DNA from 4 places in the Paenibacillus allorhizoplanae genome. Region 1 is predicted to be linked to each of the others. Evidence: riboswitches for the same ligand, from Rfam matches in the RefSeq annotation. Region 1 holds a riboswitch; each other region holds the start of a gene.
What was found. A riboswitch is a leader RNA that binds a small molecule or an ion and turns the genes downstream of it on or off. The one in region 1 is predicted to bind cyclic di-GMP.
Positions count from the first base shown of each region.

Region 2: another riboswitch for cyclic di-GMP. It lies ahead of L6I86_RS21935 (PilZ domain-containing protein); the one in region 1 lies ahead of L6I86_RS22390 (S-layer homology domain-containing protein).
Region 3: another riboswitch for cyclic di-GMP. It lies ahead of L6I86_RS01865 (methyl-accepting chemotaxis protein); the one in region 1 lies ahead of L6I86_RS22390 (S-layer homology domain-containing protein).
Region 4: another riboswitch for cyclic di-GMP. It lies ahead of L6I86_RS06860 (hypothetical protein); the one in region 1 lies ahead of L6I86_RS22390 (S-layer homology domain-containing protein).

Region 1 is NZ_CAKMMW010000015.1:92,767-98,889, reverse strand. It holds gene L6I86_RS22395 (sugar phosphate isomerase/epimerase family protein) at 1-766, shown strand, start outside; cyclic di-GMP riboswitch class I at 1,006-1,098, shown strand; gene L6I86_RS22390 (S-layer homology domain-containing protein) at 1,149-3,092, shown strand; gene L6I86_RS22385 (DUF6531 domain-containing protein) at 3,116-6,123, shown strand, end outside.
Region 2 is NZ_CAKMMW010000014.1:170,896-177,018, reverse strand. It holds gene L6I86_RS21960 (hypothetical protein) at 1-245, shown strand, start outside; tRNA gene L6I86_RS21955 (tRNA-Arg) at 376-449, opposite strand; gene L6I86_RS21950 (hypothetical protein) at 586-828, shown strand; gene L6I86_RS21945 (DUF1697 domain-containing protein) at 844-1,413, shown strand; gene tadA (tRNA adenosine(34) deaminase TadA) at 1,410-1,868, opposite strand; cyclic di-GMP riboswitch class I at 2,155-2,241, shown strand; gene L6I86_RS21935 (PilZ domain-containing protein) at 2,345-3,085, shown strand; gene ychF (redox-regulated ATPase YchF) at 3,164-4,264, shown strand; gene prfA (peptide chain release factor 1) at 4,298-5,362, shown strand; gene prmC (peptide chain release factor N(5)-glutamine methyltransferase) at 5,362-6,123, shown strand, end outside.
Region 3 is NZ_CAKMMW010000001.1:542,671-548,793, forward strand. It holds gene L6I86_RS01860 (rhamnogalacturonan lyase) at 1-1,197, opposite strand, end outside; cyclic di-GMP riboswitch class I at 1,540-1,624, shown strand; gene L6I86_RS01865 (methyl-accepting chemotaxis protein) at 1,776-3,518, shown strand; gene L6I86_RS01870 (amino acid adenylation domain-containing protein) at 3,603-6,123, shown strand, end outside.
Region 4 is NZ_CAKMMW010000003.1:132,864-138,986, reverse strand. It holds gene L6I86_RS06865 (MDR family MFS transporter) at 1-765, shown strand, start outside; cyclic di-GMP riboswitch class I at 881-974, shown strand; gene L6I86_RS06860 (hypothetical protein) at 1,093-1,398, shown strand; gene L6I86_RS06855 (exopolyphosphatase) at 1,544-2,458, shown strand; gene gloA2 (SMU1112c/YaeR family gloxylase I-like metalloprotein) at 2,529-2,924, shown strand; gene L6I86_RS06845 (copper amine oxidase N-terminal domain-containing protein) at 2,960-3,286, shown strand; gene L6I86_RS06840 (THUMP domain-containing class I SAM-dependent RNA methyltransferase) at 3,762-4,901, opposite strand; gene L6I86_RS06835 (O-methyltransferase) at 5,038-5,673, shown strand; gene L6I86_RS06830 (hypothetical protein) at 5,730-5,951, opposite strand; gene L6I86_RS06825 (metallophosphoesterase family protein) at 6,116-6,123, opposite strand, start outside.

The sequences.
Region 1 (6,123 bases):
TGAGCTTTCTTTAGAGGCAAAGCTTGAGCGTATTGCAGGCGCGGGCTTTACTGGCATCCTGGCGAGAGTGCCGGAGATAGATGTTAGGGATGAGTGGAAACGGTTGCTGAACCAATACAGTTTGAGCTTTGGGTCCCATTGTTTCCCATTCAGCGCGGGTGACTTATCAGCACATATTCAGCATGCCGCAGATATGGATATGCTGTATGTGAATGGTCAGGTGGCGGACTCTTTTGTGATAGACGAAGAAGCTATTGATCTGCTAGGTGGACTCGCGGCTGTCTCGGCTGCGCATAGCATGCCATTTTGTGTAGAGACGCATCGCGGCAAAATTACACAAGACCTAATCCGTACTGTGCAATACGCGCAAGCGCTGCCGAATCTGCGGTTTACGCTGGATATCTCCCACTATGTGCTGGCAGGGGAAATGACGGAGAAGCAAGAAAAGGCGGAGCCTCTTCTTGATGTGGTGCTGCAACGAACGTCAGCAATTCATAGTCGACTATCATCGGGGGAGCAAATTCAAGTCGATGCTGGCTATTCGGATGCGATGCTGGCACGTTATGAGCAATGGTGGACACAAGCGATGCGCTATTGGCTTCAAGGGGCTAAGCCTGGTGATGTGCTTCCTTTCGTCTGCGAGCTAGGTCCTGCACCATATGCGATCAGGGGTCAAGATGGTCGGGAACTCTCCAGTCGGTGGGAGCAAGCCTTGATTTTGAAAAATGTGGCGCAAGCTTGCTGGAAACGTGTTACGGCGGAATAAGGGAGTACAATAAAGCGTGTGACTTTAAGGCCTTACTCGTATGCAACGAGTAAGGCTTTTGTTATTCTAAACAAGTTTTAATATTTCTCTTGAATTTTGTGAAATTAATCACAAAATTCAACCTTTTTCCACATATGTCAAATAAAATGTTGAACTATGAGGAATCTTGGGATATTATGGGTTGGGTTATAAAACTTTAAGACTATTAGTTGAGTATATCTACCTACTAGCCAAGTGAAAATGAACAAAGGCAAATCCGTCGAAAGGCGGAGACGCAAAGCCACGGGTCTAATCCATAAGTCACATTATGGGATGATAGCCGGGTTGCTCTTTAGAGCTTGGTTTTTTGGTGCGCAAAAATAACGATACGGGGGAAAAAGTAATGAAGTTTAGCAAATGGTTCATAGTGATAGTTTTATTTATGGTATTTTCATTGATGAATTGGAATAAAGCCTTTGCATTAAGCGTTCCTGGAGGAGATGCTAATTACTCCGGTGAGGAAGTAGTTTGGAACGCTTCGGACACCTCCGGAAACACTCAAATTTATTATAAAAATATAACAACCGAAGAAACCAAGCAAATAACGAATACCCCCACATCCAAGCGACTAGCTAAAGTAAAGGATGGGTTGATTGTATGGCAAGAGAAGCGGGATGTGCCGCCAGATAAACAATTTGATTGGAATGTATATGGTTATCAATTGTCCTCAGGGGTGGAGAAAAAGCTAAACGTTGATCCGGGCGCACATAGCATTCCTACTACTGATGGACGCTACATTGCTTGGTATAACAATAACGCAACTTCCGAACTGTATATATATGACTGGACAACAGATCATGTAGAGCAATTTGGCAAAGGTACTTTTCCGATTGTTTCCCACGGTAAGGTTATGTTTAAACCATACAATAAACCTGCATTGGGGCTGTATACAATTGCTTCTCACGAGACGAAGACAGTTGCTTCTGTACCTCAGCCGGGTTATGTTAGTTGGTTTGTTTTTAACGGTTCAGCGGGACTGTTTATTCACCAAAAAGATACAGCAACCCAATATATGATGGTCAATGTTTCGGAATCCGATCCAGTTGTCAAAGAGCTGACCCCCCTGACGACAAAACCGCGCGATTTTGCAGTCTTAGTCGCAGGCGATTCCTATATGGCGTGGATGGAAGATAAGGGCGGTGTTGCTCAGATTATGTCGGCGAGTGTTGCAAGCGGCGAAGTGAAACAGATTTCATCAGGAACGTCGGATCAGGTGCCGCTTGCCTTTACGGGTAATATGCTGCTTAGTACGGAGAATTTTTCTGCTGTAAAAACAGAATCCATAACCAGCTATTTCGCTGCTCCCCAGACGGGGGTGTCGCTTCCTCTTCCTCTTCCTCTTCAGTCATCGATCAAAGTAAAGCTTGGTCCAGCGGGTGGCGTGGTCACATCGAAAGATGGCAGCATCTCGATTGAATTTGTTCCAGGCTCGTGGCAGGCCGAAACGGAAGTAGAGCTCCAGGAGGTCACTTCCTTAGCAGCAGCACAATCCCCAGTCGAGCCAATGCAGCTCAAGTCAAGGGTATGGCGCATTCATTGGGGGACCCCGCCTTATCAACCGGGCGAATTGCAACTAAGCCACAACGATGCTGAGGTACTCCCATCCGAAACAAAAAAGCTTGCCATTTACACGTATAGTCCGGATCAAGGATGGAGCTTTAAAGGTGGAAAGGTGGACGGCAAGACTAAAAAGGTTCAGAGCAAGTTCGAAGAGGAAGGTACATTTGCGGTTCTTCTTTACGATGCCAAGTTCAAAGATGTTGAGAAGCATTGGGCTCAGACGCCGATTGAGGTGCTGGCTGCGCGAAGAATTCTAAACGGCGTTGAGGACGGAGTCTTCCAACCGAATGCCAAGCTTACCCGCGCCCAATTTACGAAAATGCTGGCAGCTGCAACGGGGCTTAAACCTGCTGCGGCTCAAGGACGCTTTGCGGATGTCCCCGCCGACTATTGGGGAGCTGGATGGATTGAGGCTGCAGCTTCACAAGGCTTGGTAGAGGGTGGAGATCAAGGATTTCTGCCCGATACCGAGCTGACTAGAGAGCAAATGATGGCGATGCTGATTCGAGCGGTAGGTAAAGAGAAGGAAGCGGATCAAATGACGGATGCTCTTTCCTTTGCCGATGCGAAGGAGATCAGCAGTTGGGCACAGGGGTATGCGGCACTGGCAGTGAAGCTTGGCTTTGTTGAAGGAAGCGCGGAAGGCATTCGTCCACAAGCGACATCGACTCGTGCGGAAGCGGCAATGGTAATTTATCGATTACTAATTAATCAAGACAAGATATAACGGAAAGAGAGGAAATCCAATTCATGAAGAAAAAAACGAAAACAACAGGGAAGCAAGCGATATCGCTTCTACTTTCCATACTTATATTCTTTACAGGATTACCCTTTATACCTGGAGGAGCGCTGCCGAGAGCGAAAGCCGCAACAGTGGTATCGGCTTCTCCATCGCAAATCAATGCAGTGTATGGAGAAACCACAAGCATAAACTGGGAATATACAGATCCTGCTCGTGATCCGATTACAGGTAAACCGATTCAAAGCGAGCATCCTACGAATGTAGAGCTTTGTGGCGGAGGTACCCGAAGTATCGTTAGTGGACAGAGTTATCCGGTTCTGAGCAATAACTCTGTGACATGGGACGGTCAAGTCGAAACGGGGGCTGGAAGTAATTACGCGTTGGATGGAGCGTACAAGGTCTGTGTGACACCAACGGATTTTCCAAGCGAGAAGCAAGATACAAGTATAACGGTGTTCAATCCGAACCCTCCTGCTCCGACGCATTTAGACATACGGCCTAACTATGATCCGGCAAACAACGATCCACATTTAGATGCTCTTAGACGCAAGACAACACATAAAATTCGAGGCTTAGCTGAAATTGGGACCGAAGTTACCTTGTACTATTCGAGAGTGTATCGCGAGGGGGATAAGCAGATCCAAGACCCCACTCAGAGGGTACTTGATCCATTAAGCGGAAGCATTTTGACACAGCAGAGATCAAGCTCGTGGGCACAAGGGTTTTCCATTAATGCAAGTTACTTCAACTCGTTTCCTGTGAATTCGACCAAAACCCCGAGCAGTCTGGTTGGGGAATGGGAAGCAGAAATTCAGCTGAAAGAAAATGAGATTTACAAAATTACAGCTGTTGCAAAGCGTATTCGGGACGGTAAGGTGTCTGCTCCATCAGCGCAGTATGCCATTTTGCGGCACGAAATACGGGATTATAATGTGACATGGGAATCCTTGGCGGGTTATTTTTATGTTGCCAAGACCGTACCAGAGATGGTTTTTGAAGGACAGAAAATAGCTACAGATAACGTGATTCCTTTTAAACCCTGCCTCGGAGTTGCAGGAGGCTGTCCTGGTCTGTTAGACAAGGGAGTTCAGTTATTAATCTATGATCCGGAATGGGCAGGTACATTTCAGCCAGGTGAATTGGATTATTTGACTCATATTGAGAAAATAACCAATCCTGCCAAATACCCGAGACCAATCGGGTTAGATCCGATTAACTTGGCAACAGGGGATTTCGTATTCTCCCATACGAATTTAAGTTTACAAGCTGCATTCCCGTTAGAATGGAGGATTACGTACCACAGTCGAGATACCTTTAATGGAGCTATAGGGTACGGTTGGCATCATAGCTATGAATGGAAATTGGAGCGCCGTGAAGGTGAAGTTATCGCCGTTACTACGCCTGAGGGTGCGAGCTATGAGTATCAACCGCAAGCGGATGGAACGTTTAAGCCTCCTTTTGGAACGTATAACACGTTGACCAAACAGCCGGACGAGACCTATTTGATGGAAATGCCGAATCATTGGAGCTATTTATTCCGTCAGGATGGCGTTTTGTTATCCATTAAGAACCCCAATCAGCTTCAAATCCATTTGAGTTATAGCGGTACGGTTCTGACCCGGATTCATACGGATGGTGCAGAGCTGAACTTGCAATATGGTGATGCGGGTAAAATAGCCACAATAACGGATCAATCAAGTCGTGAGGTTCGTTACACTTATGACAACAATCAGCATGACTTAAAGTCTGTAACACTGCCTGACGGCGGTACGATGAAGTTTGACTATGATCAGAACCATCGGATCACCGAGATTCGCAATCCGAATGATACGACCTCGCTCGTCAATGTCTATAATGAAGAAGGAAAGGTGAAAGAACAGACGGATTTCCGTGGGGTAAAAGGCTACATTACCTATGATACTGAGAATCATCAGACGAAAGTCCGAGATGAACTCGGTCGAATCAAAACGTACACGTACGATGAAAGACTACGTCAAACCGCCATTGAATATCCAGATGGCACCTTTGAGCGATTTGAGTACGATAACCAGGATAACATTAAGGTACGTACGGATCGGAATGGACATACAAGCCGTTTCTCCTATGATTTGAATGGGAATTTGGAGCAAGCCATTGATCCTATAGGTGCGATTACTACGATGAAATACAACGAGTGGAACCAGCCTAAGGAGATCATCGATAGTTTGGGTCATTCAACGCTGCTTTCTTATGACAATCAAGGCAAAGTCACTGCTATTGAGAATACGCTTGGAGAGATCAATACGATCCAGCGAGATGCAAAAGGCGTCGTCACGGGAGTTGTAAACGCCGAGGGTGAGAATGTAACGTTTGAGAACGATGCTCAAGGTTTTGCCAAATGGGTTACCGATCCATCTGGTGCCAAGAGCAATCTGGAGCGCGATCCGCTTCACCGTGTCACGCAGATGATCGATGCACTAGGTCAAATTAGTGGAATCCAATATGACGCACGGGATCGCGTGGTTGCGAAGCAAGATGCGCTGGGTCAGTTAGAGGAATTCCGATACGACAAGGATAGCAATCTGATCTACCACAAAGATGCGGCGGGAGCAGAGACCAACCTGCAATATCAGTTTGACAAGGTATCGAAGATCAAGGACGCGCTAGGAAACGAGACGGAGTTCATCTATGATGCTTTGAACAGATTGAAGCAGATGAAGGATGCGAGTGGCGCAGTCACTGAATATGAATATGACGTTAACGATCGCCCGAGCACAATCATTGTGAAGGATCGAGACGAAGATGACCACGAAGTACTTTTAACGACAACGCTCGAATACGATGCTGTTGGCAACATCACGAAACGAATCGATCCGAAGCACGGTGTCACCGAAATCAACTATGATGAACGTAACCTGCCTGTCCAGGTTAAAGATGCAACAGGCGGTATCACTAACTACGCCTATAATAAGCAAGGACAACTGATTCGGAATAGTAACGCACTAGAAGCGGCAACTACGTATCAATATGATGCGCT
Region 2 (6,123 bases), on a different contig from region 1:
CACATATGAAAGATGGGTCACAAATTGAGGGAATTATTGATGGTATGGATAATGAAGGCGTCACGATGTTAGTTCCAGAAGAGGTTGGTGGCGAGGGAAGGGAAACGGATCCCTACAGACAACCGTTTGGTTATGGATACCGCCGGTTTCGTCGGCAGCATTTTCCGTTTCTTCTTTTTGGATTTCCGTTCTTTAGACCTTTCCCATACTACCGGCCATTTTATCCTTACTATCCTTGGTACTAGTAGACAAGGGCAATACGGCTGCACCAACCGCACCAAATTTATTCCTATATCAACATAAAACAAAAGACGATCGCAGTCGGGGATTATCCGATTAGCTATCGTCTTTTTTAATGCGAATTAATTTCGTATACGCGCCCGATACGATTCGAACGTACGACCTACAGTTTAGGAAACTGTTGCTCTATCCTGCTGAGCTACGGGCGCATAGTATCGTCATTCTAACACGAGATGTTTTAGAGGTGCAACCATTTTAGCCCATGTGCAAGCAGGAGGTTTGATTTGGAGCAAGGAAAGTACATAGTGGAAAAAGAAAATAGAAAGCAGGTGCAAGGTCCCTCATGTGTATAATAATCCGACTCCTATTACAGCCAAGAATGCCAGAGGACAATACCAGAATGCTCGTTTATTTATGAATATTTTAAAAGCAGTGATTGTCATTCTGTTTGGCTTTATTGAATGGTCTGTTATCCAAAGTGCGAAAGAGGGCAACACTGACCTCAATTGGTGGGTGCTAGGGCTCATCCTAGTGATACTGTTTGGCACGATCATCTTCTTTATCATTCGTTCCATACAATTAAAGTAAGGGAGGCAAGCCACAATGACGATTTATGTTGGTTTTCTGCGTGGAATTAATGTAGGGGGCAAGAACAAAATTAAAATGTCCGACTTGAAAAAGACGCTAGAGGCCTTAAAATTAGCGCAAGTACAGACTTATTTGCAAAGCGGCAATGTGCTGTTCCAATCAGAAGAGTCGGGAGAAACCCTACGTCCGCGTATTGAAAAAGCAATCAGCGATGCGGTAGGTGTAGCACCTACTATTATTTTGCGCACCGCGGCGGAGCTAACTGAACTTGTAAGGAATTGCCCCTATGACGCAGAAGCTTTGTCCGAAGGGGAGAGCATTCAAATCTCCGTGCTTACAGAAGAAGCCCCGCAGACATTCACCGACATCTTATCCAAGGGACAGAGTGAAGTAGATGAATTTCAGATACGGGGCTGCACCATTTATTTTCTGTTTCGGCAAAGTGTGTTGGATTCGAAGCTAGCGAGCAACATTCAGAAACTTGGCGATCGTACGACGACACGTAATTGGAATACGATGAGCAAGCTCGTAGTGCTAGCCGAAGCCTTACAGCCAGCAAATAATCCGAACGGCAAAGCCCCCTAGGCTTTGCCCCGTAATTTCCTGAAAAACTGCGTTAACATCGTGGAACACTCCTCTTGCAAAACACCGCTAACCACATCGACCCGGTGATTAAACCGGTCTTCCTGCAGCAAGTTCATTAATGTTCCCGCACAGCCGGCTTTCGGATCTACCGTACCATAAATAACTTGAGGCACTCGTGCTTGCACGATCGCACCCGCGCACATCGGACATGGCTCTAATGTCACATAGAGCTGGCAGTCCAGAAGACGCCAAGCCTGCAAATGCTCGCTCGCTTGTTTAATAGCAATCATCTCTGCATGCGCAAGCGGATCAAGGGTTGTTTCACGTAAATTGTAGCCGCGGCCAATGATTTGACCTTGATGGACGACGACCGCGCCGATCGGAACTTCGCGGATGGCTTCGGCTTTCAGCGCCTCACCGATCGCTTCTCTCATCCAAGGGATATGTTGATCCACAGGGGGACACCTCGCAATAATAGTTTATCCACATGTGTATAAAAATCCGAACAAATATTCGTTGTTAACAAGCTGTGGATAACAATGTGGATAACTTATAAACCTGTGGATATTCAATTCCACTACACATTCATACAATAAAAACATTGTCCATGCAAGGATTTTAGTTGAAAGAAGTGCATAAGCTACGTATAATGGTGAGTACAGTGGGTCTTTTAGACCAGTTTGGACGAAAGATAGATCATTTAGACCAGAAACGATTATATCTATATAAATGAATAGCAAGGTTCGACAATGGCAAACTTGCTGAAAGGCAAGGACGCAAAGCTGAGGGTCTACGGTTCTTATGAACTATGGCAGCCTGGTTACCGAAAATCGATGCTTTTTTTGATTGAGGTGATAGGCTGTCCCTAAGTGGGGGCAGTCTATTTTGTGCGGAAAAGTGTTATGAAATCCATTATTAAGGGAGGGTGAAGATGAGCATGGCAATGAAGCAGGATGCTTTGAAGCGATATGGGAGTAAAGAAGGATATGATGCGGAGGTATTGATAAATTGCCGAGCTGTAGTGGCGAAAGATGATTTCGTGTCAACAGGTATTCTTACCTATGCACAAGGAGACATCATGGAGATCGAGCTGCCGGAATATGAGGTATTTCAACTTGGTGATAAGACCAAAATGACGTTATACACGAAATCGGGTCTATTCGTTTTTCATTCGACAGTCGTAGCTAGAGAGCCTGGTTCACTGATCGTGATCAATCCACCTGAGAATCGGAAGAAGTTTTCGGAGAAACGGGAGTTCCCGCGGGTCGATGTGAAGAACGTAGGATACATTGTAGGATTTCAAAATATTACGCAAAAAGAGCAGCATCACTTGGAAAATCCAATTGAAATTTCGATAAAAAACATTTCCATGAACGGAATTGGTTTTATCATTAATGATAATTCGATGATCGATGGTATTCTCTATAAGAAATGTATGTTGCAAGTTGAGCTGGATTTAGGTTTTGAGATGCCGTGCAGGTTGGAAATTATAAGGAAAGAAAAGCAGGAAGACGGCTACTATTATGGAGCCAGCTTCGAAAGCATTCCTGCCGAGCAAAGCAATGCATTACGGGGGTTTATTCTTCGAAATCAGATCCAAACCTACTTCGAACAGAAGCGGGATGAAGAGTTCAAAAACGCAATGGAAAAAAAGTCTGCAGCCAATCAATAGCTTGCAGGCTTTTTTTTGCCCGCTAAGTACTATATAATAAGAAGGATGATTTTCGAAAATTAAGGAGTTGTAACGACAATGGCTTTGAAAGCAGGTATCGTCGGTCTACCGAACGTAGGAAAATCGACATTGTTTAATGCAATTACACAGGCGGGAGCAGAATCTGCGAATTATCCTTTCTGTACGATCGATCCGAATGTTGGGGTAGTAGAAGTACCAGACGAGAGATTGCAGAAGCTGGTGGAAATCGTTGTGCCTAAGAGCATCGTGCCGACAGCCTTCGAATTCGTTGACATTGCGGGTTTAGTTAAGGGTGCGAGCAAAGGCGAAGGCCTTGGAAATAAATTTCTAGCACACATCCGCGAAGTTGATGCGATTGTGCATGTTGTCCGTTGTTTTGAGGATGATAATATTACTCACGTTTCAGGGAAAGTTGATCCGATTGGCGACATCGAGACGATTAATCTTGAATTGATTTTGGCAGACATTGAGTCGGTTGATAAAAAGATCGAGCGTTCACGCAAAAACCTCAAAGGCGGCGACAAGAAAGTGGTTGCTGAAGTTGAATGTTTGGAACGTATCAAAGAAGCCTTATATAATGATATGCCAGCACGCAGCTTGGATTTGACAGAAGATGAGCGCCTTCTGGTTCGCGATCTACATTTGCTAACGATGAAGCCTGTGCTCTACGCGGCAAACGTGAGTGAAGATGAAGTTGCAACGGCGGACGATAATGCATACGTTAAAATTGTGAAGGAATTCGCAGAGAAAGAAAACAACGAAGTTGTTTCCATTAGCGCGAAGGTTGAATCCGAAATTGCTGAGCTGGAAGACGAAGAAAAAGCGATGTTCCTGGAAGAGTTGGGACTTCAAGAGTCCGGCTTGAATAGATTGATTAAAGCTGCTTATCGCAAACTCGGCTTATACACGTATTTCACAGCTGGAGTTCAAGAAGTTAGAGCATGGACGATTCGTAAAGGAACGAAAGCTCCGCAAGCGGCTGGCGTCATTCATACGGATTTCGAACGTGGATTTATTCGTGCAGAGGTTGTATCTTATCACGATTTGGCTGCTGCAGGATCCATGGCGGGTGCGAAGGAAAAAGGGCAAGTTCGCCTTGAAGGTAAAGAGTACGTAGTAAATGACGGCGACGTTATGCATTTCCGTTTCAACGTTTAATTAATTATAAAAATAAGAAAGGAGTGATCCCCTATGTTGGATCGACTTCAGTCCATTGTGGACCGCTACGACAAACTAAGCGAGTTATTGTGTGACCCGGATGTAACGAGTGATACGAAGAAACTAAGAGAGTATTCCAAAGAGCAATCTGATCTTCAAGAAGCTTACGATGCTTATAATGAATATAAGAGTGTGAGCGAACAGCTGGCTGATGCGAAAGTGATGCAGAATGAGAAGCTGGACGATGAGATGCGCGAAATGGTCAAAATGGAGATCGAAGAGCTTAGCGAGCAATCCGCTAAACTCGAAGAACATCTCCGCATTTTGATGATGCCGAAAGACCCTAATGATGACAAGAACGTTATCGTGGAAATTCGCGGCGCGGCAGGTGGCGATGAAGCTGCGCTGTTCGCAGGCGACCTCTACCGGATGTATACGCGTTATGCGGATGCGCAAGGTTGGAGAACGGAGATTTTGGATGCATCCGTGAATGATTTGGGCGGATTTAAAGAAATAATTTTCATGATTACGGGTAAAGGTGCCTATAGCAAGCTCAAGTTCGAGAGCGGTGCGCACCGTGTTCAACGTATTCCAGTAACGGAATCCGGTGGACGGATCCACACCTCCACGTCGACGGTTGTTGTTATGCCGGAGGCAGAAGATGTGGAAATCGTCATCCACGATGCGGATATTCGCGTAGACACATTCTGTTCCAGTGGAGCAGGCGGTCAGTCCGTTAATACAACGAAATCCGCTGTGCGTGTAACCCACGTACCAACGGGTATCGTCGCAACGTGTCAGGATGGTAAATCACAGAACTCCAATAAAGAGTCAGCGCTTCGCGTACTTCGTACGCGGATTTCAGATAAATTGCGTGAAGAAGAAGAAGCGAAATATGCCGGCGAGCGTAAAAGCAAAGTCGGAACGGGCGACCGTTCAGAGCGTATTCGTACGTACAACTTCCCGCAAAGCCGGATTACCGACCACCGTATCGGCCTAACGTTACACCGTTTGGAGACGGTGCTGAACGGCGATATGGCGGAAATTGTGTCAGCGTTAACGATTGCTGCACAATCCGATGCTTTAGAGGCGATGTAATGACAACTGCCAACATGAGTGTGAGAGAAGCCTTTGTGAAGGCTTCTTCTTTTTTAGCAGAGCAAGGCGTCGCAGAGGCTTCGTCTTGCACGGAGTTATTGTTGCAGCACCTCTTAGGAGGCTGCACGCGGACTGAACTGCTGTTCCGCTGGTGGCAGGAACAGATGCCGGAAGAGCTGGTCGCTACGTGGGACCAGCTAGTTGCAAGGAAGGCCGCGGGTGAACCGGTGCAGTACATCACCGGCGAGCAGGATTTCTTCGGCCTTCCGTTCGAAGTCGGGCCGGCCGTGCTGATCCCGCGGCCGGAGACCGAGCTGCTCGTGGAGGCGATGCTCCACGAGGGCTCGCGTCTGTTCCCGCAAGGCGCTCCGCTGCTTGCGGATGTGGGCACCGGGAGTGGCATCATCCCGGTGACAATCGCACACGCGCGCCCTGCGTGGCGCGTGGCAGCCAGCGACATCTCCGCGGCAGCGCTGGAGATGGCCCGCAAGAACGCGCAGCGCCACGATGTGGCTGCGCGGATAACTTGGCTCGAGGGCGACCTCCTCGAGCCTTATATTGAGCGCGGGCTCGCGCCGGATATGGTGGTGTCGAACCCACCATACATCCCGGATGGCGACCTGCCGGAGCTGATGCCCGAGGTGCGGCTATTCGAGCCGCACACAGCTCTATTCGGCGGTGTCGAGGGACTCGACCTCTACCGCCGTTTGGTTTCGCAGCTGCACCGGCTGCCACGAATCCCGACCGTGGTCGGGTTCGAG
Region 3 (6,123 bases), on a different contig from region 1:
ACGGGCAAATAAAGCATAAGGCTTGCAGCCGTCCAAGTAGGCAACCCCTGCCAAGAATCGGTCAACCCGGTTCCCTGGCTCAATGCGGTTCCAGGAATAGTCCCCCCACATAAGCCCGTCGTCATGGCGTCCCGGTTTGTAGCGGAGCGTCTTAAGCTCTTCTCCCGTTTCACCGTGGAAGACACTAAGGTACTCCGGACCTTTCAGGATAAAGCCCTCGAATTGGCGCAGCTTGTTGCGTTCACTTCTTCCAGGTGCATACACATCTAGGAAATAATCTGCCAGATGCACTGCATCCTCCCGAGAGAGCGGATAGTCATACTGGGTGGAAATACCGAAGCATTCCTCTAGCGTAGCCGGCCAGCGTCCTTCCATTACTTCCTCATGCTTGTGCCAACCCTGGAACATATCCGCCACATGCTCCGCATAATTGGCGCTGCTCATGCGATAATCATCATCATGACTGCAGCCGGCTTCCACATCCTCCGGCAGTAGAGTGATGAAGGTTTCGGAAATGGGAGCACCGTCCTGATACCGGATCACACGGGTACCCGGGGCAGTCTTGAACATGAGCTCTGCCTTGCCGTCCCCGTCGAAGTCATAGACTAGGAACTGCGTGTAATGAGCCCCCGCCCGAATATTGACCCCCAGATCGATCCGGTACAAGAGGGTGCCGTTTTGCTTGTAACAGTCCAGGAACACATTCCCCGTATAGCCTACATGGGAGACATCTTTGGAGTTGGACGGATCCCATTTGACGAAATATTCGTATTCCCCATCTCCGTCCACGTCGCCTACACTCATGTCATTGGCGCTGTAGGTATAGGACTGACCCACAGGTGTAACTCCGTCCGCAGGCTTCTGCAGCGGAATTTCTAGATAGGGAGCTTCCCACGGGCGGATTTCGGCACACCATTCCTGCTCCTTCCCGTCCATCACTACGGCTACCGAATAAGCCGATTCTCGGGTACCGACTTTATCCAGATAATTGGTACTGTCGCCGATCTCCGCAACAAGTAAACCGTTGCGGTACAATCGGAAATCCGCGCCAGTTAGGCCGTGGTCCGAAGCACCTGTCACCTCATGCCCCAAAAGCCGCCAGCTGATAAATATCCCCTCGGAAGTGCATACTGCCGCCAACCCCCGGTCCAAATTCTCCATTTGTACACTCATTCCAGATCCTCCAGTACTTATCATACATATTCACAATGACCCACACGGGCAGCCTTTTCCCATCTAAGCCTTGTGGATGACAAAGCTTCAAAAAATCAACACCTGTAGCGTACTTCCTCGCGCAACTTCCGGCAATGGGACATTTTTGTCCAAAGTTATACTATTTTGAGCGGATGCATCTCCATTTGGAGTGACTAATGCCATATACCTATGTAACAAGCCAAATTACGATACTTAAGTATGACCTTAAAGTCACACATTTCACAATTTGTATACAATTCATATATACATATAGTATTTACAGAAATGTATCATTAATTTATAATAGTCATAATTTGTAATAGTCATATTTTGTAAGGAAGCAGTAACTGTAAAGGGCAAACTTATCGAAAGGTAAGGGCGCAAAGTTATGGGCCTAAAGCTACGAAGCTATGGCTGCCAAACCGCCAGTTTGTGATAGTAAGCCTATCCCGAACCTTTGGGATAGGCTTTTTTATGTCTCTATCACTACTGAGTCTTCAAAAAATGTCGAAGAATGGGGGATATTCGCAGATTATAGCGTTTCATGTCAATACAAATAGCATCTAAGGAGTGCAGTTAAATTGAAGACCAAGAACTATTTCGGCAAAAATCTTTTATTCTCGATGTTGAATTTGCTAGTCATCGGGGTAGTGCTTATTTCCATCAGCGCTTATTTTCAGAATCAAATTTTAACAGATACATTGAGAACGCAGACCCATAATATGACATCCGTGTGGGCACAAGGTATAACCTATAAAGACGTCCAGGGTGCACTAAGTGATAAAAGCTATGAAGCAAGCGAGCAACAACGATTAACCAAGCAATTTGATAGTTACACTGCCTTCAATGCCAATGTAGCGCAAGCTTACATATTTGGGGTTGAGTTAGCGGATGGGAATAAAACATCGTTGATTTCGTTCCCGAGTCACGTTGTTAAAGCATTTAAAGAAGCAGGTTTGAACATCGGAGATATGTATGAGCAACCGAAAGGGATCGTCAACGGTTTGAAAACCATGTTGAAAACCAAAACCGAGACCTTCACTTCTTACTATAAAGATGATTACGGCACATGGGTCAGCGTTCTTTACCCAATTATGGACGATAGTGGCAATGTTGCAGCTTACTTTGGCGTGGATGTAGACGCTAAAGTAATTCCCGATGCTCAAAAATCGTTCCTCCTGAGTTCGATCATTTTACTCTTAATCGCCTTGGTGATTTGCAACGGAGCGCAATATTGGGTGGCAAGAAGAACGCTTATGCCGATCAACCAATTAATGCGTGGAATCGAACAAGCCTCTAACGGAAAGTTCAATTTCACATTGGAGGAAAACGGCGGTTTCGGCGAACTAAACAAGAAATTTAATATGATGCTTTCTAATATTCGCGAAATATTATCAAGTATTAAACAAACAGCTTCAAGTGTATCCGACGCTTCCAATGAACTGTTCAGCATCACTGAAGACAATCGTCACAGCATCGAGCTGATTACAACAGAAATCAGAGACATGAATACGCATGTCGACCAGCAAAAAAATTCTACAGAAGAATGCGGACGATCCGTTGAAGAAATTGCAGCTTCTTTGCAAGTCATCGCTCAAAACGCAACCGAAGTTGCCAATGCTTCTCATGCTATGAAAAATCTTTCCGAAGAAGGCAATATGGCCGCTCAAACGATATCGGATCAAATGGGACGCATCAATACGAACTCGATTTCTACCGCTGGTACAATCAAGCTCCTTGAATCGAAATCAGAAGAGATTGGTAGTATTCTCAACCTCATTAAGGACTTAACTGCTCAAACCAACCTACTGGCATTAAACGCAAGTATTGAAGCTGCTCGAGCTGGCGAACATGGCAGAGGATTCGCAGTTGTAGCGGCTGAGGTACGTAAGCTTGCCGATCAATCGAAAAATTCGACAAGTCAGATTGAAACGCTTGTTGCCGACATTCAATCAGAGACTCACAACACAGCTACATTCGTGACACAAGGTACAAATGAAACCAAAAAAGGATTGGAAATTGCTAAAAGCACAGGTGAATCCTTTACTAATATTTTGGATGCCTCGCAGGTCGTATCGAATCAAGTTATAGATATTTCATCCGCTACACAAGAAATGTCTGCAAGTACAGAGCAAGTGACTGCCATGATGGGTGAATTAGGAGGAATATCCAGGAAAACCGCACACAGTACTAACAAAATTATGGAATCGGTTCTGACTCAGGAATCATCCTTACAAAGCATTTCTACTTTCGCCAGCAAGCTCTCAACGGTTGCTGAGGAATTGAGCAATATGGTAGGCAAGTTTGATATAGAGATGAAATAAACGGATAGGAATTCCGGATTACATGGCGGTTGTCGCCCTGTAATCCGTTCCAATAAGATAATTCACATATAGAGGAGAGAGACCATGCTGAATCTCGTCAAAGAAAAACCGTCCATCTACAGTGAAATCAACCAGACGGACGAAGCCTACCCAGAAACAGAAACGATATCCTCCATCTTTCGGCGCGTAGCAACGAGATATGCAAGTAAAGCAGCAATTTCTCATGGTGACATTGAAATTCTTTACGCCGATTTGTTCACGCAGAGCTCTCAGGTTGCGAACGCTTTGACCAATGCCGGCTGCCGTAAAGGCGATTTTGTCGGTATTTATATGGAGCGCAGCCCCGAAACCGTTATCTCCATTCTTGGAGTATTGCGTATGGGCGGTATTTATGTCCCTATTGACCCGGAGCATCCTATTGAACGCAATCGGTATATCGTACAAAACGCTAGCTGCAAACAATTGATCATCAAGAAGAACCACCTGGAAACTGCTGCAGAGTTATGTCTTACCTTAGGTGTCGATACCCCGATTTCGATAGAAAACTGTTTTTCGAACAGCGCAACCAGATTCGTGGATGCAAACATCACTCCCGATGATTTGGCTTATGTGATTTACACTTCCGGCTCCACCGGAAATCCGAAAGGTACACTGATTGCTCATAGAGGCGTTGTAAATCTTTCGAATACGTTCACCAACAAATTGGAGATTTCGAGCGCAGATGTGCTTACTCAGTTTTCTACATTTAGTTTTGACGCCTCTATTTTAGATACGTTCAACTGCTTGCTCAACGGTGCAACGCTTGCTATTTTAACTAAGGAAGAGCAATTGACGCCTGATCTTTTTTTGTCACTTCTTGAAAGCAAAAAAATTACTATCATTGGTTGTATTCCCACATCTGTATTTAATCGTCTAACTGAGACAACAATTTCCAATCCCAAATCGATGTGGCAGACGGTAAGAAACATTACCGTAGGCGGGGAAGCACTTCTCTCCGACCATGTACGCAAGTTCCAAGACAAGTTTGGCATGGGTACCGTCATTTTTAATGCTTATGGACCAACAGAGTGCACTGTCGTTACAACGACCTTCAAGATAACGGACTATTGGAACAGCAATTCGATAACTGTCCCTATCGGCTCCCCTATCGGCAATTATAAGATTTATGTTGTTAAAGCTGACGGAACGCTTGCGGAAGTCGGCGAAGAAGGAGAGCTTTTCATTGAAACCTTCGCCCTTGCCAAAGGATATTTGAATCTCCCTGACAAAACGAACGAAGTTTTCATTACGAACCCGTTCAGCAGCGCTCCTAACTCCAAGGTTTATAAATCGGGTGATATCGTCAAAGTGCTATCCGATGGCAATCTCGAATTTCAATATCGTAAAGATGGGCAATTAAAACTGCGTGGCTTCCGCATTGAAATTGGTGAAATTGAGAACGCTTTGTCCAAGCATCCTTCCATTCTCGATGCAGCCGTAGTCGCTATCCAAGAGAACAATACCGTAAAGCATCTTTCCTGCTTTTACTCGACAAAATCCCATGTATCCAGCACTGAGCTGCGTGAGCATATCAAATCTTACGTCCCCTATTATATGATTCCAAGCTTTTTCTATAACTTACAGGAAATACCGCTCTCTCCTACAGGCAAAGTAGACAGGAAGAAGCTACTCGCCATGGATAATATCGATTTTGCAGACACGAATAGTCCTTATGAAGAGCCAACAGGCGAATTAGAGCATGCCATTGCATCGGTATGGTCTAAAATTCTAGGACTTGCGCGAGTCGGTCGCAACGAAAGTTTCTTCGAGATTGGCGGAGACTCTCTAGGTGTTATGGCGGTTTTATCACGTTTAAAACAGGATTACCTCAACTTGCGAATGAATGATTTGTATCAGCATCCAACAGTGAAAGATTTGGCTGCCTATATGTCTACATTATCCAGTAATACTGACGAAGTTGAAGAAACGCCTTTCGCCGAGTACATGCTACTTAGGGAGCTGCCCATACTTCCAAAGGTGCCTACTAATGGGCAAGACGGTTTAGGTTCGGACATCTTGCTAACCGGGGCAACCGGATATTTGGGTTCACATTTGATATATGAGCTATTGACAACCACTGATGCGAATATCCACCTACTGGTTCGTCCCAAATTTGGTCATAACGGGATTGCTCGGGTTTGGGAAACCTTGGACTCCTATTGGGGGCAAACGTTTTTTGCCAAGTATACGAATAGGATTTTCGTACTCGAGGGCGATCTGGCGAATGCTGACTTAGGCTTGGGCGCCGAAGAACGAAAGTTTGTTTCTACTAAAATCACTTCTATTATCCATGCTGGTGCGGATGTTAGACATTTTGGCAGTATGGATGATTTCCATGCAACCAATGTGATTGGCACTCAAAACCTGCTGAAATTGGTATACGATAGGCCAACTGTCCCCTTCCACTTTATTTCTACAATAGGCATACCAGAAGATATGGCATCATCAGGATATTGGGAAACGGTATCGCAAAATTTTCAGGAGTTTTATAGCTTGAAATTGGAAAATGTATATACAAACAGTAAACTTTTAGCAGAAAAAAGTGTCGTTGAAGCCATTAGTGCGG
Region 4 (6,123 bases), on a different contig from region 1:
GGTCCATTACTAGGTGCTTTCTTTGCCACAATGAACGGAGCCTTACCCTTTCTGCTCACAGGCATCATTTATTTAATCTATGGCATAACACTTTACGCCCTTCTCATTAAGTTCGGGATTAAGAAAATTGAAGGTGAGAAGAAATCAATCGTTACTTTCCGTTCTGCGATAGGTGTTATTCGTAAGGACATTACTTTCCGTTTATACATTATCGGGGGGATTATCGGAGCAATTGGTTATTCACAGGTTATGGTGACATTGTCGCAGTACTTACAAAGGGATTTTGCTAATGGGGTCAAAATGTTTGCTATTCTCATGAGCGCCAATGCCATTGTCGTCATTGCGATGCAGGTCCCTTTGGGGAGATGGGCTGAAAAGTATTCTCCTCTAACGGCTATCGTTGTTGGCAACTTTATGTTCGCATTAGGCGATATCGGATTTGCCTTTTCACACACTTTGGCATGGCTGATTGTTTCAATGGGGATTTTTACGTTTGGTGAAATTCTGAATTATCCTGCCGCGAACATGTTGATTGATAAGCTAGCTCCTGAACATATGCGTGGAACCTACTACGGTGCTCAAACATTAACGAACATCGGTCACTTTATGGGGCCATGGGTTGGTGGCTTTTTATTAGTTTCCTATGGCGGCAGCACGCTCTTTCTCGTGATAGCGATTTTGTCGATGATGGGCTCGATTTTCTATTGGAGAGGCACAAAACGTCGAAATACTGCGAAAATATCGTCGAAAATGCAAATATTTTGATGGATTTCGTAAAAATAGTTCTTACGAACTATTCGATTTCAAATCGTCATCCCTTATCCTTGAGAGTATAGTAAGAATTATTTGAAGGATTCATCTAAAAAGATTGTGCACATCATCTCGACAAAGGCAAAGCTGGCGAAAGCCAGTGACGCAAAGCTACAGGGGCCTTACTTCTCCTGCAAAGGACAAGCAGCCAGCCAGCCGCCGAACGATTGGGAATTCACTTCAGAACCCCTCTAGTCGGTTCACTACGGTGGGGTTTTTTCTCTGTCATAGCGAAGCAAATGAATCAAATGGAATGACACGTACAAAGGAGGCCCTAGCGGCATGAAATCGGAAGTAAAATTGCAGGATGAACAGAAAGCAACATCGTTATGCGGTAACCATGTTGCACGATTGGTGCCATCCACGGATGGACCTAAGCTTATGATTAACCGAGAAGAATATGCATTAAATGAAGCGTGTTGGGATGTTGAGATGTTTCACGGGAGAAACAATAGCATTCTGATTTTTTACTGGAAAGGCGAAGTGAAGCTTTCTGTGAAAATGCCTCCGATGGCTCAAATCGAAGGGTTTGTCACAAGACTTTTGCAATGTCTATCATCCAAATTGAGAGTGGTTCAACCTATCTAGGTGGATCGCTCTTTTTTTTGTCACTGGAAGATCAGGCATAGGTAGACCTGGTGATTTTCTCATTGTCACCTATCTATACTAGCTGATATAATATGACCATCACATTTCATAGTTCTTAAGAACTATATTAAAGGAGATGCATGGCATGAGATTGATCACACGTTCCGATTTCGATGGTTTAGTATGCGCGATGCTCTTCAAACAATTAAATATGGTGGATGAAATGAAATTTGTCCATCCCAAAGATATGCAAGACGGTTTAATTGAGGTTACTGAGAATGATATTTTGGCTAATGTACCCTATGTCGCAGGCTGTGGTTTATGGTTCGATCATCACTCCAGCGAAATCACACGGATGGGGGAATCCGTAACGTTCAAAGGTGAAACGCGGCTTGCTCCAAGTGCTGCACGAGTTGTCTATGATTACTACGGTGGAAAAGAAACCTTCGGCGATATCGACGATATTATGCTTGGTGTAGATAAAGCGGACTCCGCACAATTTAGCAAAGAGGATATTTTGAATCCGAGCGGTTGGGATTTGCTTTCGTTTATCATGGACGCTCGAACGGGGTTAGGTCGTTATCGGGATTATCGCATCAGCAACTACCAGTTGATGGAGGATCTAGTGGAGCATTGTGCAACGAAATCCGTTGGCGAGATCATGGAGTTGCCCGATGTGAAAGAGCGTGTAGCTCGTTATTTTGAACTAGATGCGCTATACCGGGACATGTTGAAAATCTACACACGGGTTGAGAGAAATGTCGTCATTACGGATCTTCGCGATGTGGAGACGATCTATCCAGGGAATCGTTTCATGGTCTATGCGCTCTATCCGGAGCAAAACACCTCGATTTGGATTGTTGATGGCCGAAACAAGCAGAACTGCGTATTTGCTTGCGGGCACAGCATTGTCAATCGCACGGCACAAACAAACATTGGCGATTTAATGCTTCAACATGGCGGGGGTGGGCATCACGCTGCAGGGACTTGCCAAGTGGATTATGCGCAAGCCGACGAGGTTCTACACAAAATCGTTGAAACGATGCAAGCAGCAGGTTAAAATAAAAGGACAAGCCGCAGCGGGGAAGCAGCCCAGCGTGCGGTTTTTCTATGTAAGGAGGCCATATTCAATGGAATTAAAACAGATGCATCACGTTGCGATTATTTGTTCGAATTATGAGCAATCGAAGCATTTCTATGTTGATTTACTCGGACTAACCGTCATTCACGAAACGTATCGCGCTGAAAGAGACTCGTACAAATTGGATTTGCGCATTGGGGATACCGCACAGGAAATTGAATTGTTTTCTTTTCCGAATCCGCCCCTGCGCGTGAATCAACCCGAAGCGAGGGGACTACGTCATCTGGCCTTCGTTGTATCTAATATGGAGCAAAGCGTACAAGAATTAGAAAGCAAAGGCATTCCGGTTGAGCCGGTACGGGTTGATCCGATTACGGGGAATCTGTACACGTTTTTCGCGGATCCGGATGGACTGCCGTTGGAATTGGTGGAGATTGTTGGATAGATGAAATCATTTTGCGTGAAAGGCTAGGTTTTTTAATGAGAATAAGAAATGTTTTCCTATCCGCTTGTTGTTTCGTGTTCATGGTCACTAGCACGCCTACATATATTCGAGCTGAAGCTGGTGGACAAGCCATCGTGTTGAAGTTTCAGGATGTAATGGCAATGGTCAGAGGGAACACCTACGAGTTGCAAAGTGCCCCAGTTCTCGTAAATGGCGTAACGATGGTTCCACTGCGATTCGTTGGAGAGCAACTTGGTCAAACGGTAACTTACAATAACCAACATCAAACGATCACTTTGACCATGGATGTGCCAATTGTTGCCCCAGTAACTGAACCAAAAAGCTTTCTACACCGACAGTAGACAACCTTGTTCTGGATCCAGATGGCGGAAAGCCAATTGCCAGGGCAACGCAGGTTTTAAGTGTGGTAGTGGACAAAGATGGTAACATATACTCACTTCGTAATTATGCCAACAATGACGGTTACATCATTAGTAAATACGAACCTGACACAAGAATAGAGCTAACGTGAGGTTAGTTCGATGAAAACTGAGCTAACGGACACCAGCGCCGTTATTGTTATGTAATTTGTTTCTTTTTGCGTGTAACGGACACCAGAGCTCTTATTTTACCATTTCGGGGGCGAATTTTCTCCAAAAACGGTGAATAGCAGCTCTGGTGTCCGTTAGTATACTGAATCGGCGATGTTTCGCCGAATAAGGGCTTCTGTGTCCGTTACCTTGGCAAGGGAATGGTATGCCTCTGTATGAGTAAACCAAAAACAGCGACAGCTAAGACGTAAAGTCTCGCTGCCGCTGTTTTATTTATATTCGAACCTTACCTCCGCGGAGGCAGAGGCCCTAGATACTGGAACAAATTACATTCGATCCGTCCGTTAAAAAGCTTACGCTTTTTATCAGCGCGGCGGTTCATATAATGCTCGAGCTGCGTGCTCGGGCTTAGGATGAACAGGCTCCACGACGGCATCGGCCGTGTTAAAGCGCCGAGCTCGCGCAGCGCCAGCTCGACATCCGGTGCTTCACCAAGACGCTCGCCGTACGGCGGGTTGGTGATCAAGCAGCCATAGTCGCCGCGCGGACGCGCTTTGGCGATGGGCTCAACCTTCAGCTGGAACTGCTTCGTCAGTCCAGCTGCCTTGGCGGCCGCCTCTGCCACTTCGATGGCAGCAGGATCAATATCGCTGCCGACGATGTGCAGCGGCACGTTGTCTTTCACCGCGTCGAACGCTTCGTCGCGGGCTTTGTCCCACAGCTTGCGGGGAATGTTCCCCCAAGCTTCACTAGGGAAGCTGCGCCGCAGGCCTGGCGCGATGTTCCAGCCGATCATCGCCGCTTCGATCGGGATGGTTCCCGACCCGCAGAACGGGTCGTAGAGCGGCCGGTCGACGTTCCAGCGGCTTAGCAGGATCAAAGCTGCCGCCATCGTTTCCTTCAGCGGCGCTTCGGTCACGAGCTTACGGTAGCCGCGCTTATGAAGGCTGGGGCCGGTCGTGTCGATCGTTAGCGTCGCGATATCGTTCAACAGCGCAACTTCAATCACGTAGCGAGCTCCGTTCTCGGGGAACCATTCGGTGCCGTAACGCTGCTTCAGCTTCTCAACGACAGCTTTCTTGGCGATCCCTTGGCAAGCGGGAACGCTGGATAATTGTGACTTATGGGATCGCCCCTCGACAGGGAATTCGGCATCATTCGGAATCCAGTCTGGCCAAGCGAGAGCTTTGGTGCCTTCGAAAAGCTCATCGAAGGTTGTTGCTTTGAATTGCCCCATTAGCACGAGGACGCGATCGGCTGTTCTCAGCCAAAGATTCGTCCGACAGATGGCCAATTCATCACCAAAGAAACGGACGCGTCCATTCTCGACGGTCATTTCCTCATAACCGAGGTCACGGATTTCGCGGGCAACGATTGCCTCAAGTCCCATCGGACAAGTGGCGATTAGTTCAATTTTTTGTGGCATAGGTATAGTCCTTCCATCCGGGTTGTACAACGCTCAGAAAACTCATACAATTAACAAGTATAGGACAAATAGGTTACACTTACAAACGGGTATTGCAAAGTACCTATATACGATGCGAATTTAGGAGGACAAATACATGGAAACGGTCACTGCAGAAAGCTATATGGAAGGTTTATATGAAGAAGATGCCGTACTAACACGGGTGAAAGAGGTCATTGTTGCTCACAACATGCCTGAGATTTCTATCGCTCCAGGATATGGCAGATTGTTAACGATGCTGGTTACGATGATTGGTGCGAAGCGAGTGTTGGAAATTGGTGCGTTAGGCGGATACAGTGGCATTTGCTTAGCTAGAGGGTTGAAAGAGGGCGGCAAGCTCATTTCACTAGAGCTGAAACAAGATTTCGCGGATGTGGCGAAACGCAACGTGACCGAAGCAGGTCTAGGTGAATTCGTCGAGTATCGGATTGGCGAAGCACTCGATCACTTGAATGAGCTGTTGGAGCGGGGCGAGCGCTTCGATTTCTTCTTTATTGATGCAGATAAAGTGAATTATCCGAACTACTTGGAGCTTGCGATCAAGCTGGCGAATCCAGGTGCAATCATTGCTGGAGATAACACGTTGATGCGCGGTAAAGTTGTTGATGAGAAGCAAACGAAGGCATCGGTTCAAGCGATGCGAACGTTTAATCAGCGGATTGCGACAGATGAGCGGCTGGAAAGCACCATATTACCGGCGTATGATGGTTTGGCTTTAGCTCGGGTGAAATAAAATGAATTGAGAAAAAGAGCGATTCGCTGCTAGCAGCTGATCGCTCTTTCGTCTTGCTAGGAGGCTTTATCCTTCGTATGTAAATCAGAATCGATCATTTTCGTATCATTTATTTGTGGTTGAATTTGTGTTAATGGTGCCTGAGGTTGCTTGGTAGGTGCGAGGTGAGTCGTTGTACGTTGTTTCTTGAAGCTCATCGTGCTAAGGCTGTTCCAGTAGATAAACAAACATTCTGCACAAACGATAATCAGTATGATTTTACGCCAATTTAGCTTCATTCAGATAAGCCTCACTTTCCATCGTACACCTATATTAGCATATAGTGGAATTAATTTCCATGAGTTTTCATCCAAGGGTAAAATCATTCCGAATTCGCTAGTCTTGATATTTTCCATTTATCTTGTTTGGAGGTGGTGTGATAGGAGTAGGCTGGAGCACAAAATTAAACGT